Regions from separate parts of the Cytobacillus dafuensis genome, predicted to be linked through region 1. Evidence: predicted binding sites of a transcription regulator. Region 1 holds the regulator's gene; the other holds the start of a gene.

Region 1 (7,519 bases):
ATTATATTCAATTCAGAAGGACCAACTTTTATTATCAATGGATTGGGCAGCTATTCTAAAAGAACGTGATGAAAAAATACTTTTCATCGGCAATGATTTACCAATTCATCAACCTATTATTGAAGAGATTCTTGGAGACCAAGCAGTATTTGCTGAAATCACTGAGCAAAATCCTCGCCCATCAGAACTAGCATTATTAGGACGGGATAGAGATGGAGAGGATATTCATTCTTTTGTTCCAAATTATATTCGTTTAGCTGAGGCAGAATCAAATTGGATCAAAGCAAATAAAGAAAAAAAGATTTAAGGATAAGGAAGTAACAATATGAATAAATCTTTAACTTTTCGATTATTGAATGAAAATGATGTTGATGAGATCCATGAAATTGAGCTTGCATCTTTTTCTATGCCGTGGACGAAAGAGGCATTTTATAATGAATTTACACAAAATAAATTTGCTGTTTATGTAGGCTTAGAAGATGACGGGAAAATCATTGGCTATTGTGGTGTATGGATTGTCCTTGATGAGGCTCATATTACAAATGTTGCGATTCTGCCTCAATACCGCGGGATGAAACTGGGTGAAGCCTTAATGAGAAATGTAATGGAGGTAGCCGCCAATAACGGAGCTAAGACGATGACTCTTGAGGTCCGTGTTACCAATCATGTCGCGCAATCTCTTTATCGCAAGCTAGGATTTCAAGATGGTGCAATCAGAAAGAATTATTATACAGATAATCAAGAGGATGCTTTAGTAATGTGGGTGAATTTATAATGGGAAAAGATCAATGGATAATGGGAATAGAAACAAGCTGTGATGAAACATCAGTAGCAATTGTTAAAAACGGACGGGAAATTGCTTCAAATGTAGTAGCTTCACAAATAGAAAGTCACAAACGATTTGGAGGCGTTGTTCCCGAAATTGCTTCACGTCATCATGTGGAACAAATAACGATTGTGCTTGAAGAAGCATTAAATCAGGCTAATATTAGCTTTGCTGATTTAGATGCGATCACAGTAACAGAAGGTCCTGGATTAGTGGGAGCACTTCTTATCGGTGTTAACGCAGCCAAAGCGGTCGCTTTTGCACATGGAATTCCATTAATCGGGGTACATCATATTGCAGGCCATATTTATGCGAATCGTCTCGTTGCTGAGATGGAATTTCCATTGCTTTCACTTGTTGTTTCAGGAGGACATACAGAGCTTGTCTTTATGAAGGAGCATGGACATTTTGAAGTAATTGGTGAAACTAGAGATGATGCTGCAGGCGAGGCGTATGATAAAGTTGCAAGAACTTTAAGCCTGCCTTATCCTGGAGGACCTCATATTGATCGTCTTGCTCAAGAAGGAGAGCCTATCATCCCTCTACCAAGAGCATGGCTAGAGGAAGGATCCTATGATTTTAGTTTTAGTGGATTAAAATCAGCAGTTATCAACACAGTCCACAATGCGGAACAGCGTGGGGAAAAGATATCCCCAGAAGATTTGGCAGCAAGCTTTCAACAAAGCGTCATTGATGTGCTCGTAACAAAAACGGTTAATGCAGTTCAGGAATATAAAGTAAAACAAGTATTGTTAGCTGGCGGTGTGGCTGCAAATAAAGGTTTACGTGCCGCTTTGCAGGAAGTTTTTGAAAATTCAACAGATATTCAGCTCATTATTCCGCCTCTATCCTTATGTACGGACAATGCAGCTATGATTGCTGCAGCAGGGAGTATCTTATTCGAAAAAGGGATTCGGTCAACGATGGCACTGAATGCCAATCCAGGCCTCGATATTTCTATCCACAACTAAAACATTGATAGGTAATAGTCCTCATTAAATGGGGACTATTTTCATGTGGATAAAAATAGGAATACACGTATTTAATTGTGTATAATGTGGATAAAAACACAATAAATTGTGGATAATGTGGAGAAGTCTGTGGAATCCCTCTATTTCAGTCCATTATATGTGAATATTTTTGTGGATAAGAAAAAGACCAAGAGGGAGAATCTCCTGGTCGATTTTCTAAAAATCTTTCATTAATCAGCAAGTACTGTCCACTCTTCAACTAATGCTTCTAATTTAGCCTTCGTTTCGTTATTCTCTTTTGTAATCTCCATGACTCTTTCATGGTCTTGATACACATCGGGTTCGCAGAGGAGTTGCTCAAATTCAGCAATTTTCATTTCTAACGCTTCAATTTGTTTCTCGACTTCTTCTAGTCTTCTTTGTCTCTGTCTTTCAATTTTTTTAGCTTCCTTATCCATTTGATAAGAGCTTTTTTCTTGATTTACTTGCTGTGGAGAAGAAGGAATTTTAGATGAAGCCAGTGTTTTTAACTCTTCTTGTTCTTGCTTTTTTTCAACATAATAATCGTAATCACCTAGATATTCAGTCGCTCCCTTTTCACTAAGCTCAAGAACTTTGGTTGTAATTCGATTAATAAAGTAACGGTCGTGGGATACAAATAGAATGGTACCAGGGTAATCAATTAATGCATTCTCTAGAATTTCTTTACTATCTAAATCAAGATGGTTTGTAGGCTCGTCCAGGATTAAGAAATTAGCCTTTTGCATCATTAACTTAGCTAAGGCTAGACGCGCCTTCTCACCTCCGCTTAATGTTGAGACTGTTTTTAAGACGTCATCTCCAGAGAAAAGAAAGTTACCTAACACGGTCCGAATTTCTTTTTCTGGTTTTAGTGGATAATCGTCCCAAAGCTCGTTAAGCACACGCTTATTCGATGTAAGCTCAGCCTGTTCTTGATCGTAATAGCCAATAGCTACATTTGAACCGAAGTTCAGATCACCTTCAAGAAGGGGCAGCTTGTTGATAATAGTTTTTAAAAGTGTGGATTTGCCAATTCCGTTTGGACCAACAAGGGCAAAGCTTTCACCCCGAGTGATACGGAAAGAAATATCCTTTGAAATCATCTCTCCACTATAACCGACAGCAACAGAATGAGCCTTCAATACTTCATTCCCTGATTGTTTATCAATTTGGAATCCAAATGAAGCTGATTTTTCATCACCAAGTGGACGATCCATTAGGTCCATTCTTTCTAGCTGTTTTCTTCTGCTTTGCGCTCTTTTTGTCGTGGAGGCTCTCGCTAGATTACGCTGAATAAAATCCTGCAGCTTAGCTACTTCTTCCTGCTGTTTCTCATAGAGCTTCATTTCGCGTTCATAGTTTGCGGCCATTTGGTCAAGATAGGAGCTGTAGTTCCCTAAATATTTTCGAATTTGATTTCTTGATAATTCATACACCTGTGTAACGACTTTATCTAAAAAGTATCGATCATGGGAGACGATTAGAATGGCTCCATCGTATCCTTGTAAATATTGCTCTAGCCAGGATAATGTATCAATATCTAAATGGTTCGTAGGCTCGTCCAATATTAATATATCGGGTTTCTTTAATAACAGTTTTCCTAAAGCAAGCCTTGTTTTCTGTCCGCCGCTTAATGTAGATATTTTTGTATCATAACTAAAGGATTGGAAATTCAATCCGTGAAGGACAGAGCGGATGTCTGATTCGTATTGATAGCCTCCTAATTCTTTAAATTGAACCTGCCGTTCGTCATACTCTTTTAAAATTCGATCATAATCTTCCTGATTTGCCATTGCTTCAGGCTCAGACATTCTCTCTTCAAGCCTGCGTAAATTCTTCTCGAGCTTTTGCAAATGATCGAATACAGTTAGCATTTCGTCCCAAATCGAACGCTCGGATTCAAGGCCTGTATTTTGTGCTAGATAGCCAATTTCTACTTCCTTTGGCTTGATAATATCTCCAGAATCATGGGACATTTGACCAGCAATAATTTTTAAAAGTGTGGATTTACCGGCTCCATTGCGTCCAACAAGGGCAATTCTGTCGCGAGTTTGTACTTCAAGCTTTATATTCGATAAAATAACTTCGGCACCGAAGTTTTTTATTAATTGATTGACTTGTAATAAAATCATTTTTTTTCACCTCTATGTTATAGAGATAGTGTAACCCATTCATATATGATGGGCAATAAAGGAGTGTTTGTGTGAGAAGCACTCTCTTAAAATTTTTTATTTACTGTGTGGTTATCGCAGATTAACGGGCAGTAAGACCCCCATTTCAAGGATTCGCGTATGCAAAGAAGAGTAAGTGGGGGATCAACTGCCCGTAAATGCCCGATTGGTTCAACTAACCATCAGTGGGGGATGAAGGCCGACTAAGAACGCCACGTCCTGTGGTAACGTCGGCACTAGCACGTCCTGTGCGTCGAAAAACCCCCACTGATGGAAGTTTCACTTTATTTAAACATATAATTTCTCTATAATAGTCGTGTTAGTAAGGATTTCCTAATCAAATCTTATTTGTGAAAAGCCTTACAATGTTTACACATTTGGATAAAAATAGTGTATGATTTGATTGTGAGGTGTTATTATGACTGAGTTTACACATTTTAATCAAGAAGGCAGAGCAAAAATGGTCGATGTTAGTGATAAGCCGGAAACGGTTCGTACGGCGATTGCTCACTCAAGTATTACAGTTAATAAAGAAATATATGAAAATATTGCTTCGAATAAAATGAAAAAAGGCGATGTACTTGCGGTTGCCCAGGTTGCGGGTGTAATGGCTTGCAAGAAAACGTGGGAAATCATCCCTATGTGCCATCCGATTCCACTAACTGGAGTGGATATTTCATTCTCATGGAAGATTGTACAAGATGAGTACATACTTTTTATTACTGCTACTGTCAAAACAAAGGGTAACACAGGTGTAGAGATGGAAGCGCTAACAGCTGCATCTGTATGTGCGCTTACCGTATATGATATGTGTAAAGCGGTTGATAAAGGGATGGTTATCGGTAAAACGTATTTAGTTGAAAAAACTGGTGGTAAGAATGGAGATTTTAAGCGAGAGATTGAATAGTTAGAATTTGGAGAGGAGATACATATATGGCAAGTGAATCAATGAAAATTCCACAAGCAACTGCAAAACGTCTCCCTTTATATTATCGTTTTCTTAAAAATTTGCATGCTTCTGGAAAGCAGAGGGTATCATCGGCAGAATTAAGTGATGCTGTAAAGGTTGATTCTGCAACGATAAGAAGGGACTTCTCTTATTTCGGAGCTTTAGGGAAAAAGGGGTATGGGTATAACGTCAATTACTTGCTCTCTTTTTTTCGGAAAACTTTGGATCAGGATGAACTGATAAAGGTAGCCCTTATAGGGGTTGGTAATTTAGGGACTGCGTTCTTGAATTATAATTTTCTTAAAAACAATAATACGAAAATTGAAGTTGCTTTTGATGTGGACGAGGGGAAGGTTGGAACCCATATTAGTGATGTCCCTATTTTTCATATGAATGATCTTGAAAAAGTCATCCAAGATCAACAGATTCAAGTAGTCATATTAACTGTTCCTGCTCCAGCAGCCCAATCAATTGCGGACAGAATTGCTCAAAGCCATGTGAAGGGCATTTTGAATTTTACACCAGCCCGGCTTTCGGTTCCACCTACAATTAGAATTCACCATATCGATTTAGCAGTCGAGCTTCAATCACTTATCTACTTTTTAAAGCATTATCCAGCAGAAAATGATTAATGCTTTCTAGAATCTAAGGCTGTAGCAATCATAATCCATATCCTAACCAAAAGAAATGAGCCTCCACGAAGGCTCATTTTTTTGGTTGACTATTTTTTATTTTAAAGTGAAACGCAACCAATCGTAAGCCTGTACCTAAGTCCATGGTTGCTATAATAATGAATAGATAGGTAAACATTCCCCAGGTTTGTTCATTTTGAGTATTCTGGATTGCCATTAGGGTAAAGAGGATTCCAAGAATGATATAGATAATGCCTGAAAACAATGGTGTCCTTTTCATAAAAATCCTCCAATAAAGCTTTGAATTTTTTCCATATCCTTAAGCCAGTTTTCAATATTGTCTTTGTTTAGCTGCAGGATGACGACGAATGTATTCATTGCCACATGGGCAAAAATCGGTACGATGATGCGCTTTGTTTTGACATAGAGAAAGGCAAATGTAAAACCCATTGCAGAATATAAAAGGATATGTTCGATTTCGGCATGGGCAAGCGCGAAAATAACAGAGCTAATTAAAGCTGCCAGAAAAAAGTTCATTCTCTTGTGGAGCGAACCGAAAAGGATTTTTCGAAAAACAATTTCCTCTAAGATGGGACCGATCACAGAGCTGACAATGATGATGATAGGTGAAGCTTGAATAAGCTGCATAATTTGCTGTGTGTTTTCAGAGCCCATTTCAATTCCAATTAAGCTCTCAATATTGGCTGCAATCGTTTGTGCGAAAAAAGCAAGGAAAACACCGCCAATGGCCCACGTAATAGAAGAAGCAGCAGAAGCTGAATTCCTCATTAAAGTGTGATCTTTCATTTCTTTTCGCAGCAATACTAAAGTGATGATTAATGTAATGGTAAAGCTGATCACAATCCATGAAGTTACCGAGATAATCTCCATTTCCTGCATACTTTTTCCTAAAAGGGTTCCGATATAAGCAACGAGCGGAACTCCAATGACGCCTGATAATTGCATGGTTATATAAACAATGAGAATGATCCAGTATTCTTTTTTCACCAATTTATCTCCTTATTAATAGTGTACACTAAACTACATTTTACTCATAAAAAGGTACATGTTTCAAATAGTACACTCAAAATGAATTTTTGAATCTAAACTTAACTATCGGTGAGGACATATAATTTTTTTTTGAAAAAATTGAGCTTCACTCTTGCAAATAGATAGGAGATTCTTTAATATATTAATTGTGTTAGCACTCAAGGTTAGAGAGTGCTAATAAAATAAATTACATATTTATTGAGGAGGTTGTTTCACTTGTTAAAGCCACTAGGTGATCGAATTATTATCGAGCTTGTTGAAACTGAAGAAAAAACTGCAAGCGGCATCGTTTTGCCGGACACTGCTAAAGAAAAGCCTCAAGAAGGCAATGTTGTTGCTGTAGGAACTGGCCGCGTTCTTGAGAACGGTGAGCGTGTAGCCCTTGAAGTTGCTGAAGGCGACCGTATTATCTTCTCAAAATATGCTGGTACTGAAGTGAAGTACGAAGGCAAAGAATATTTAATTTTACGCGAAAACGACATTCTTGCTGTTATCGGCTAATACCCGCACAGCTTATACATTTTAAGAAAAATTACTTTAAATATTTTGAGGAGGTTTTTATTCATGGCAAAAGAGATTAAGTTTAGTGAAGATGCTCGCCGCGCAATGCTCCGCGGTGTTGACGCTCTTGCAGATGCAGTAAAAGTAACTCTTGGACCAAAAGGACGCAACGTGGTTCTTGAGAAGAAATTTGGTTCTCCATTAATTACAAATGATGGTGTAACAATTGCGAAAGAAATCGAATTAGAAGATGCTTTCGAAAACATGGGTGCAAAGCTTGTTGCTGAAGTTGCTAGCAAAACAAATGATGTTGCTGGTGATGGTACAACAACTGCAACAGTTCTTGCTCAAGCTATGATCCGTGAAGGTCTTAAAAACGTAACAGCTGGCGCAAACCC
Region 2 (7,519 bases), 1.1 Mb from region 1:
CTTTAATCGTGATTTTAATAAAGACCCTTTTATAGTAATTTGGGAATTAACAAGAGCATGCCAATTGAAATGCTTGCATTGCCGTGCAGAAGCTCAATATAAAAGAGATCCACGAGAACTATCATTTGACGAAGGGAAGTCATTAATTGATCAAATTTATGAAATGAATAGCCCTATGCTTGTTTTTACCGGTGGTGATCCTTTAATGCGTGAGGATGTTTTCGACATAGCCAAATATGCCGTTGAAAAGGGTGTTCGTGTATCAATGACCCCGAGTGCAACACCTAATGTAACGAAGGGAGCGATTGAAAAAGCGAAGGAAGTGGGGCTTTCCCGCTGGGCTTTTAGTCTTGATGGGCCTACTGCTGAAATTCACGACCATTTTCGGGGGACTGCGGGTTCCTTTGATTTAACAATGGAAAGAATTAAATATTTGCATGAACTAGAAATTCCAATCCAGATTAATACGGTCATTTCCCGTTATAATATTGATTGTCTTGATGAAATGGCGAAGGTTGTTGAAGATTTAAAGTGTGTTCTGTGGAGTGTCTTTTTTCTAGTACCTACAGGCAGAGGACAAGAAAGTGATATGATTACACCAGTTGAACATGAAAGAGTCTTCACATGGCTGTATGATTTAAGCAAAAGAGTTTCCTTTGATATTAAAACAACAGCTGCACAGCATTATCGCCGTGTAGTTATTCAGCACAAAATGAAAGAAGCAAAGGGCAATAACGAAGATATTCAATATTTGGATGCATTAACTCAACAAGGCTTGACAGGATCGATTGATGGGCTTGGAAGAGCACCAAAAGGGGTTAATGATGGCAATGGCTTCGTCTTTATCTCCCATATTGGCGACGTATATCCGAGCGGCTTACTTCCTGTAAAAGCAGGCAATATAAGAGAACAATCATTAGCTGAAATCTATCGAGATTCCCCGATCTTTAGAGATTTAAGAAATCCGGATAAATATAAAGGGAAATGTGGAGTTTGTGAATTTAGGTATGTTTGTGGAGGTTCACGCTCTCGTGCCTATGCTATGACGGGGGATTACATGGAAAGTGAGCCATTCTGTGTCTATATTCCTAGAGCATTAAGAAAGAAAGCAACATCGTAAAAACAGTACCACGATGAACCGATTAAGAACAATATGTGAATAATACCATTTTTAATGGCAACATATGCTACAATATTGAAAAAGAGATCACTCTTTATTGGAGTTGATATTATGAAAAAATTAATCATCAAAGACAAATTAAATAGACCTCTAAGAGATTTACGAATTTCTGTTATTGATCGCTGTAATTTTCGCTGTACCTATTGTATGCCTGCAGATAAATTTGGACCAGATTTTGCTTTCTTACCGAAAAGTGAATTATTAACTTATGAGGAAATTGAACGGCTTGCCAAAATATTTGTAGATCTTGGCGTAGAAAAGATTAGGCTTACAGGCGGAGAGCCTTTGCTCAGGAAGGATTTGCCGATTTTAGTCAAAAAGCTTTCTAATATTCAAGGCTTACAAGATATCGGCCTAACAACCAATGGAGTATTACTGCCAAGGTATGCTAAAGAATTGAAGGAAGCTGGTTTATTACGAGTAAATGTTAGTCTGGATTCCTTAAATAGTGAATTATTTGGCAAAATTAACGGAAGAAATGTGGGAGTTCAAGCTGTTCTAGATGGCATCCAAGCGGCTCAGGAAGCAGGCCTTGGTGTAAAAATCAATATGGTTGTAAAAAAAGGCTTAAACGATTCTGAAATAGTTCCAATGGCTAACTTTTGTAAGGAAAAAGGAATTCAGCTTCGATTTATAGAATTCATGGATGTCGGCAGCACCAATGGCTGGAAAATGGATGATGTTATAACCAAAAAAGAAATATTTGAGCTACTTAAAAAACATTATTTATTGGATCCAGTTGAACCAGACTACTTTGGGGAAGTTGCAAAGCGTTATCGCTATGAAGGAACGAATATTGATGTTGGATTTATCCCTTCTGTATCGGAATCATTCTGCTCAAGCTGCACCCGCTCTAGATTATCTGCAAATGGACAAATTTTCACATGTCTCTTCAATGGAGATGGACATGATATAAAAGAATTTATGAGACAAGGTACAACAGACGAAGAAATAAGTAAGCGCATTAAAGACATATGGAGTGACAGGAAAGACCGCTACTCTGATGAAAGAACAGAAGAAACAGCAAGAAATCGGAAAAAAATAGAAATGTCCTATATTGGTGGTTAGTATAACCCTGTCTAGCAGAATGCCTAGGCAGGGTGTTTTTTTTAATAATGAAATGAACAGAATTATATTTTATAAATTCATTTCGCAAAAAAGAAATCGGCAAACTCGCCGATTTCTCCCATTCTGTCTTTATCGCTAATTTTGGAAATGGAACAATTTTAGTATTTACATATATCTTGGGAATAAAATATTGTTCTCCAAATGTACATGCATAAATGTTTGTTCTTCTAGCATTTCAAGGCGCTTATATACAAGTGTATATGTACCACAAGCATTTAGAGGAAGCTTATAATCATATGTTACCTCTCTAAGCTCTCTTAAAATTTCACCAACTTGGTCATGCTCTTTTTCGAGCTCTTTTATATAATTTACTATTTCTTCGCGATTTTCTAATGCTGGATTGTCTAATTCTTTCAACAAAGGGAAAACAGTTTCCTCTTCTTTAGCTGTATGCTCAATCATTTCTTTTTTAAACACACTAAATAATTCATAAACTTTTACTAACTCTGGGTGATTAGAACCGTGAACTTTAGATACCTTCGTCACATACGGGCTTAATTGGGCAAGCTCATCTAGAAGAGGGGTATGATAATGGACATTGATATGATTGATAATGTCTTCTGAACTGCTGTTAGTCCAAACCTCCATATCATCGTTATGATTATTTTCCTTCGTGTATATTTCATTTAAATCATTCATTAGTTGCTCCATATTAATGGAGAGCTCAGTTGCAGCTGTAATTAATGGAGTATTTCCACCGCAGCAGAAATCTATTCGATAGCGTTTAAACACATCACTTGTTTTCGGTAGTGCATTGACAATATCTTTAACTAATGATGTTTCTGTAAAAGGCATGTTCATTCTTTGAATACCCTCCTTATAAAAATTCTATTGTATACATGCTTAGCATAAAGGATAAATAATATGAAGCTGGTGACCTCAATCACACTTTCTTATTTTTTTGAAAAAAACTATTAAAGAGAGAGAGGATGTGAGGTTTGTCATGTAGAATCAAATGAATTACATATATAATAAAGTAGAAGATCAAGGCTTAGGAGCTGATACTATTGGTTGAAAGAAGAACTCCAATACCTGTAGGAGAAGCAGTCAAACGTGTGATGGACTTTTCAATACAGGGACAAACAGAATTTATTTCAATAAATAAAAGTTTTGGCAGATATTTGTCTGAAGATATTACTGCGACAAATGACGTTCCACACTTTGATCGTGCCCCCTATGATGGTTTTGCTGTTAGAGCGATTGATACAAAATTAGCGGCACAAACAAATCCAGTGGAATTCGAGGTTGTCGACCATATTGGAGCAGGATTAATCACAACAAAGAGTGTAGAAGCTTTTCAAGCTGTTCGTATTATGACTGGTGCTCAAATGCCTTCTGAATGTGATGCAGTTGTTATGCTTGAGTTAGCAAAGGTATATGAAAAGGACGGAAAAAGCTTTATGTCAATTAAACGTCCATATAATTCAGGTGATAATGTTTCATATCGAGGGGAAGATGCTAAGGAAGGCGATGTCCTCATTAGAAAAGGGACAAAGATTAATCCTGGAACACAAGCGATTCTTGCTACATTCGGCTACGCAAAAGTTCCAGTGGCAAGGAAACCATTAGTAGGTCTTTTTGCAACAGGTACGGAGCTATTGGATGTTGATGATCCATTAGAGCCAGGAAAAATCAGGAACAGCAATTCACATATGATTGCGGCTCAAATTGAAAGAACAGGTGCAGAAGTCCTTTATTTTGGCAAGCTTCCTGATGAATTTGAAACCTGCTATGAAGCGGTCAAACAGGCACTTGATAAAGTTGATATGCTAATTACAACAGGTGGAGTTTCTGTAGGCGATTTTGATTACTTACCTGCCATTTATGAAAAAATGAAGGCCGCGGTTCTATTTAATAAGGTGGCTATGCGTCCTGGCAGTGTAACAACTGTAGCTCAATTTGAGGGAAAGCTTTTATTTGGATTATCTGGAAACCCATCCGCATGTTATGTTGGTTTTGAACTTTATGCACGGCCAATTATAAGGAAAATGCTGTTTACTGAGAAGCCACATCTACGTAAAGAAAAAGCAATTCTTGAAGAAGACTTTTTAAAGGCAAATCCTTTTACTCGCTTTGTAAGAAGTGACTTAACTTTTAAAGAAGGTAAATTGGCAGTTTCTCCAAGCGGATTAGATAAATCTAATATTGTGATGAGTCTTGCTGGGGCTAACTCCTTTATTATTTTACCAGGAGGAACAAGAGGCTTCGAGGCAGGTACAGAAGTAGATGTATTATTGCTAGAAGATTTTACTGGAAATGAGTGGCCATGGTAAAAGCACCAATAATTTTTCAAATAGTTGGTTACCAGAATAGCGGAAAAACAACGCTTGTGAAAAAAGTGATTGAATGTTTATCTAAAAATGGATTTGCGGTGGCTACTATCAAGCATCATGGGCATGGAGGCAAACCGGACATTATTGATAGTAAGGACTCAGGTCAGCATATAGCTTCAGGTGCACTATATTCTATCGTAGAAGGAAGTGGAAGGCTTCTGTTGCAAGCCGAAAAATTGGCCTGGACTTTACAAGAACAAATTAGAATTCTGGAGTCTCTAAAGCCTGACTTTATCATCATTGAAGGACATAAAAATGAAGAGTATCCTAAAGTTGTGATCATAAAGGAAAAAGAAGACCATGCTCTTTTATCAAGTTTGGAAAATATTAAAGCTGTTATCTCTTGGAACAATATAGCTGAAGAAATCCAAAATACATTTTCTCCAATCTCCTTTTTCAATGTTCATGACAATAAAGGGTTAGAATGGATTTGCCAGTACTTGATGAAACAATTAAATAAATAGAGCTTTGTCAAAGAACCGTCAAATTTTGACGGTTCTTTCTTTATCTGTGATGCTTTTCACTTTATAAGTATGGATTTATGTATATAGTATAGAAAGCTTCAGTAGGGAGGTAATGAAAATGAAGCTATTTTTACCGAAACAGCATGGTGCATGGGCAATGTTAATTATCCCTTTTTGGCTCGGTGTTGCAGCATCTGAATTTCACTGGGCTCATATTCCCTTTTTCATTGGGTGGTTATTATTATATTTAGCTACATATCCAATGCTTTTATTATTTAAAAAGAAAAAAACATCCTTTTATGTAAAATGGACGATTATTTATTTTGTTCCTGCATTAGCTGTGCTAAGTATCCCATTATTGGTAAGGCCCTCTATTTTAATATTTGGCTTGCTGATGACCCCTTTTTTTATACTTAATGCTTATTATTCATCGAAAAATAGAGATCGGGCATTTGGCAATGATTTAAGTGCTATTTTTGCTTTCTCACTTTCTGGACTAGCAAGCAGTTTTCTGCCAAACGGTGAAATCAACTCATCGGCAATTATTGTCTTTTTTAGTTCAATTTTGTTTTTTACTGGTTGTACTTTTTATGTAAAAACAATGATTAGAGAGAAAAAGAATCAAACATATAAATGGATATCATGGGTTTATCATATTGGTTTGATCATTGCATGGCTCATACTGGGTGAGTGGCAAATTGCCATTGCATTCCTACCGAGTATGATAAGGGCATTTGTATTTTATGGGAAGCCAATGTCTATGAACAAACTGGGAGTTCTTGAAATTGTTAATACAGCTTTCTTCTTTATCGCTATTCTTTTCGTTATTATCTAGAAAAGGGGCTGTCCCATAAGGTATCTGGCATCCACTTAATACACAATATCTAGAATTCCACTCACTTATTGATTCTAGATATTGTTCGTGGTGCCTGACCCCTTGCTTTGGGACAGCCCCTATTAAAATATGTATAGCATTTTAAGAGTTCGAGATATGACTAGTTGAAGGCACTTACTCTTTTCTATTCAATATTGCAAATATCTAGAGGACAGTTCTCACAATCAATTTCTTTTTTTAAGTAAGAAAGACTATGGATTGTAATAATTCCTTTATCAATAGAAAGGATTCCAATTTTCCTTAATTCACCAAGCATTCGATTTACTACTTCTCTTGATGTTCCGCAAAAATTGGCTAGTTCTTGATTGGTTAATGGTACTTTAATTGTTATACCTTCCCTCGATAATTCTCCATAGCTATTCGCAAGTCGTATTAAGGTTGAGTATAGAGCTCCTTTTTTTCCATGAAGAACAAGATCTCTAAATTTTGTTTGTGTTTTACGGTATTGAAGACTGATCCATTTCATCAATTCAAGTGCAAGTTGATGGTTTTGCTCAAGCTTTTCCTCAAGTTCGTCTTTAAAGATAACTAAAACTTCTCCACTTTCAATTACTTTAGCATTCATCATATATTTTGGTGAAAGACAAAAAAGCGATAATTCACCAATTAAATCACCTTTTGAGCACATTCTTAACGTGAGCTCGCGGCCATCAGGGACAATTTTACTAACCTGAATTAGTCCACTTTCCACAATGAAAAGCTCATTTGCGTGCATACCCTCTTGATAGAGAAATGTTCCTTTTATAATTTTTCTTTTATGATGAGCCATCAATAATATTTCTTTCAGTTCTTCTGAAAGCTCAGTAAAAGACTGCATTGAAAATTACCACCTTTTCCCGTAGTTTCTGTCCGTGGGAAAACGAACTTCTATCACTCAATTATATAAGTGTAAATAAATGAATCCTAAGATAATACTACTATTATATTGTAAAGTTGTAAAACATCAAGAAAAAACAGTTGATTTTATTTTTCCAAGTTTCTATAATAAGGGAAATACGATTTATAAATATAAATTAAAATGATTAAATATACAAAGAGGAAATGAAGGGAAAAGCTATGAAAGTTTCAATAATTGGAACAACTGGATATGGAGGAGCGGAATTACTGCGTATTTTATATAGACATCCTGAATTTGAAATTCAGTCTATTCATTCAACGAAAGAAGACCTTCCCATTTGGAAGGAATATCCTCACCTCTATGATGTAATGGACGAAAAATTGCAAAGCATTAACTCAGAAAAAATTGCGGAACAATCGGACATCGTTTTTCTTGCAACACCATCGGGAATTTCCGGGAAGCTAGCAGCAGATTTCGCTAATAAAGATATAAAAGTGATTGATTTATCAGGAGATTTAAGATTACCACCTGAGACGTATTTGCAATGGTACAAACATGAACCTGTCAATGAAGGCTTGACTGACAAAGCAGTTTATGGGCTATCAGAATGGTATAAGGAAGAAATTAAAAGTTCATCTTTGATTGCTAATCCAGGATGTTATCCTACATCAGCACTATTAA

Evidence for each region. Region 1 encodes Rex, which represses fermentation and respiration genes when NADH is low (regulators of the CRP and FNR family bind a similar motif). Its sites were predicted from a motif close to TTGTGAAATATTTCACAA; they were not measured.
Region 2: a site for Rex is predicted at 5,150-5,167, ahead of FSZ17_RS08090 (YwiC-like family protein). Genes of this name have one in related genera too.

The regions. Positions count from the first base shown of each region.
Region 1 covers NZ_CP042593.1:633,914-641,432, forward strand. The annotation lists gene tsaB (tRNA (adenosine(37)-N6)-threonylcarbamoyltransferase complex dimerization subunit type 1 TsaB) at 1-307, shown strand, start outside; gene rimI (ribosomal protein S18-alanine N-acetyltransferase) at 326-775, shown strand; gene tsaD (tRNA (adenosine(37)-N6)-threonylcarbamoyltransferase complex transferase subunit TsaD) at 775-1,797, shown strand; gene FSZ17_RS03340 (ABC-F family ATP-binding cassette domain-containing protein) at 2,028-3,950, opposite strand; gene moaC (cyclic pyranopterin monophosphate synthase MoaC) at 4,408-4,896, shown strand; gene FSZ17_RS03350 (redox-sensing transcriptional repressor Rex) at 4,923-5,570, shown strand; gene FSZ17_RS03355 (YdiK family protein) at 5,644-5,850, opposite strand; gene FSZ17_RS03360 (CPBP family intramembrane glutamic endopeptidase) at 5,847-6,578, opposite strand; gene groES (co-chaperone GroES) at 6,837-7,121, shown strand; gene groL (chaperonin GroEL) at 7,185-7,519, shown strand, end outside.
Region 2 covers NZ_CP042593.1:1,702,278-1,709,796, forward strand. The annotation lists gene FSZ17_RS08065 (TIGR04053 family radical SAM/SPASM domain-containing protein) at 1-1,120, shown strand, start outside; gene moaA (GTP 3',8-cyclase MoaA) at 1,232-2,248, shown strand; gene ric (iron-sulfur cluster repair di-iron protein) at 2,414-3,109, opposite strand; gene FSZ17_RS08080 (molybdopterin molybdotransferase MoeA) at 3,316-4,581, shown strand; gene mobB (molybdopterin-guanine dinucleotide biosynthesis protein B) at 4,575-5,105, shown strand; gene FSZ17_RS08090 (YwiC-like family protein) at 5,224-5,940, shown strand; gene FSZ17_RS08095 (Crp/Fnr family transcriptional regulator) at 6,125-6,817, opposite strand; gene argC (N-acetyl-gamma-glutamyl-phosphate reductase) at 7,057-7,519, shown strand, end outside.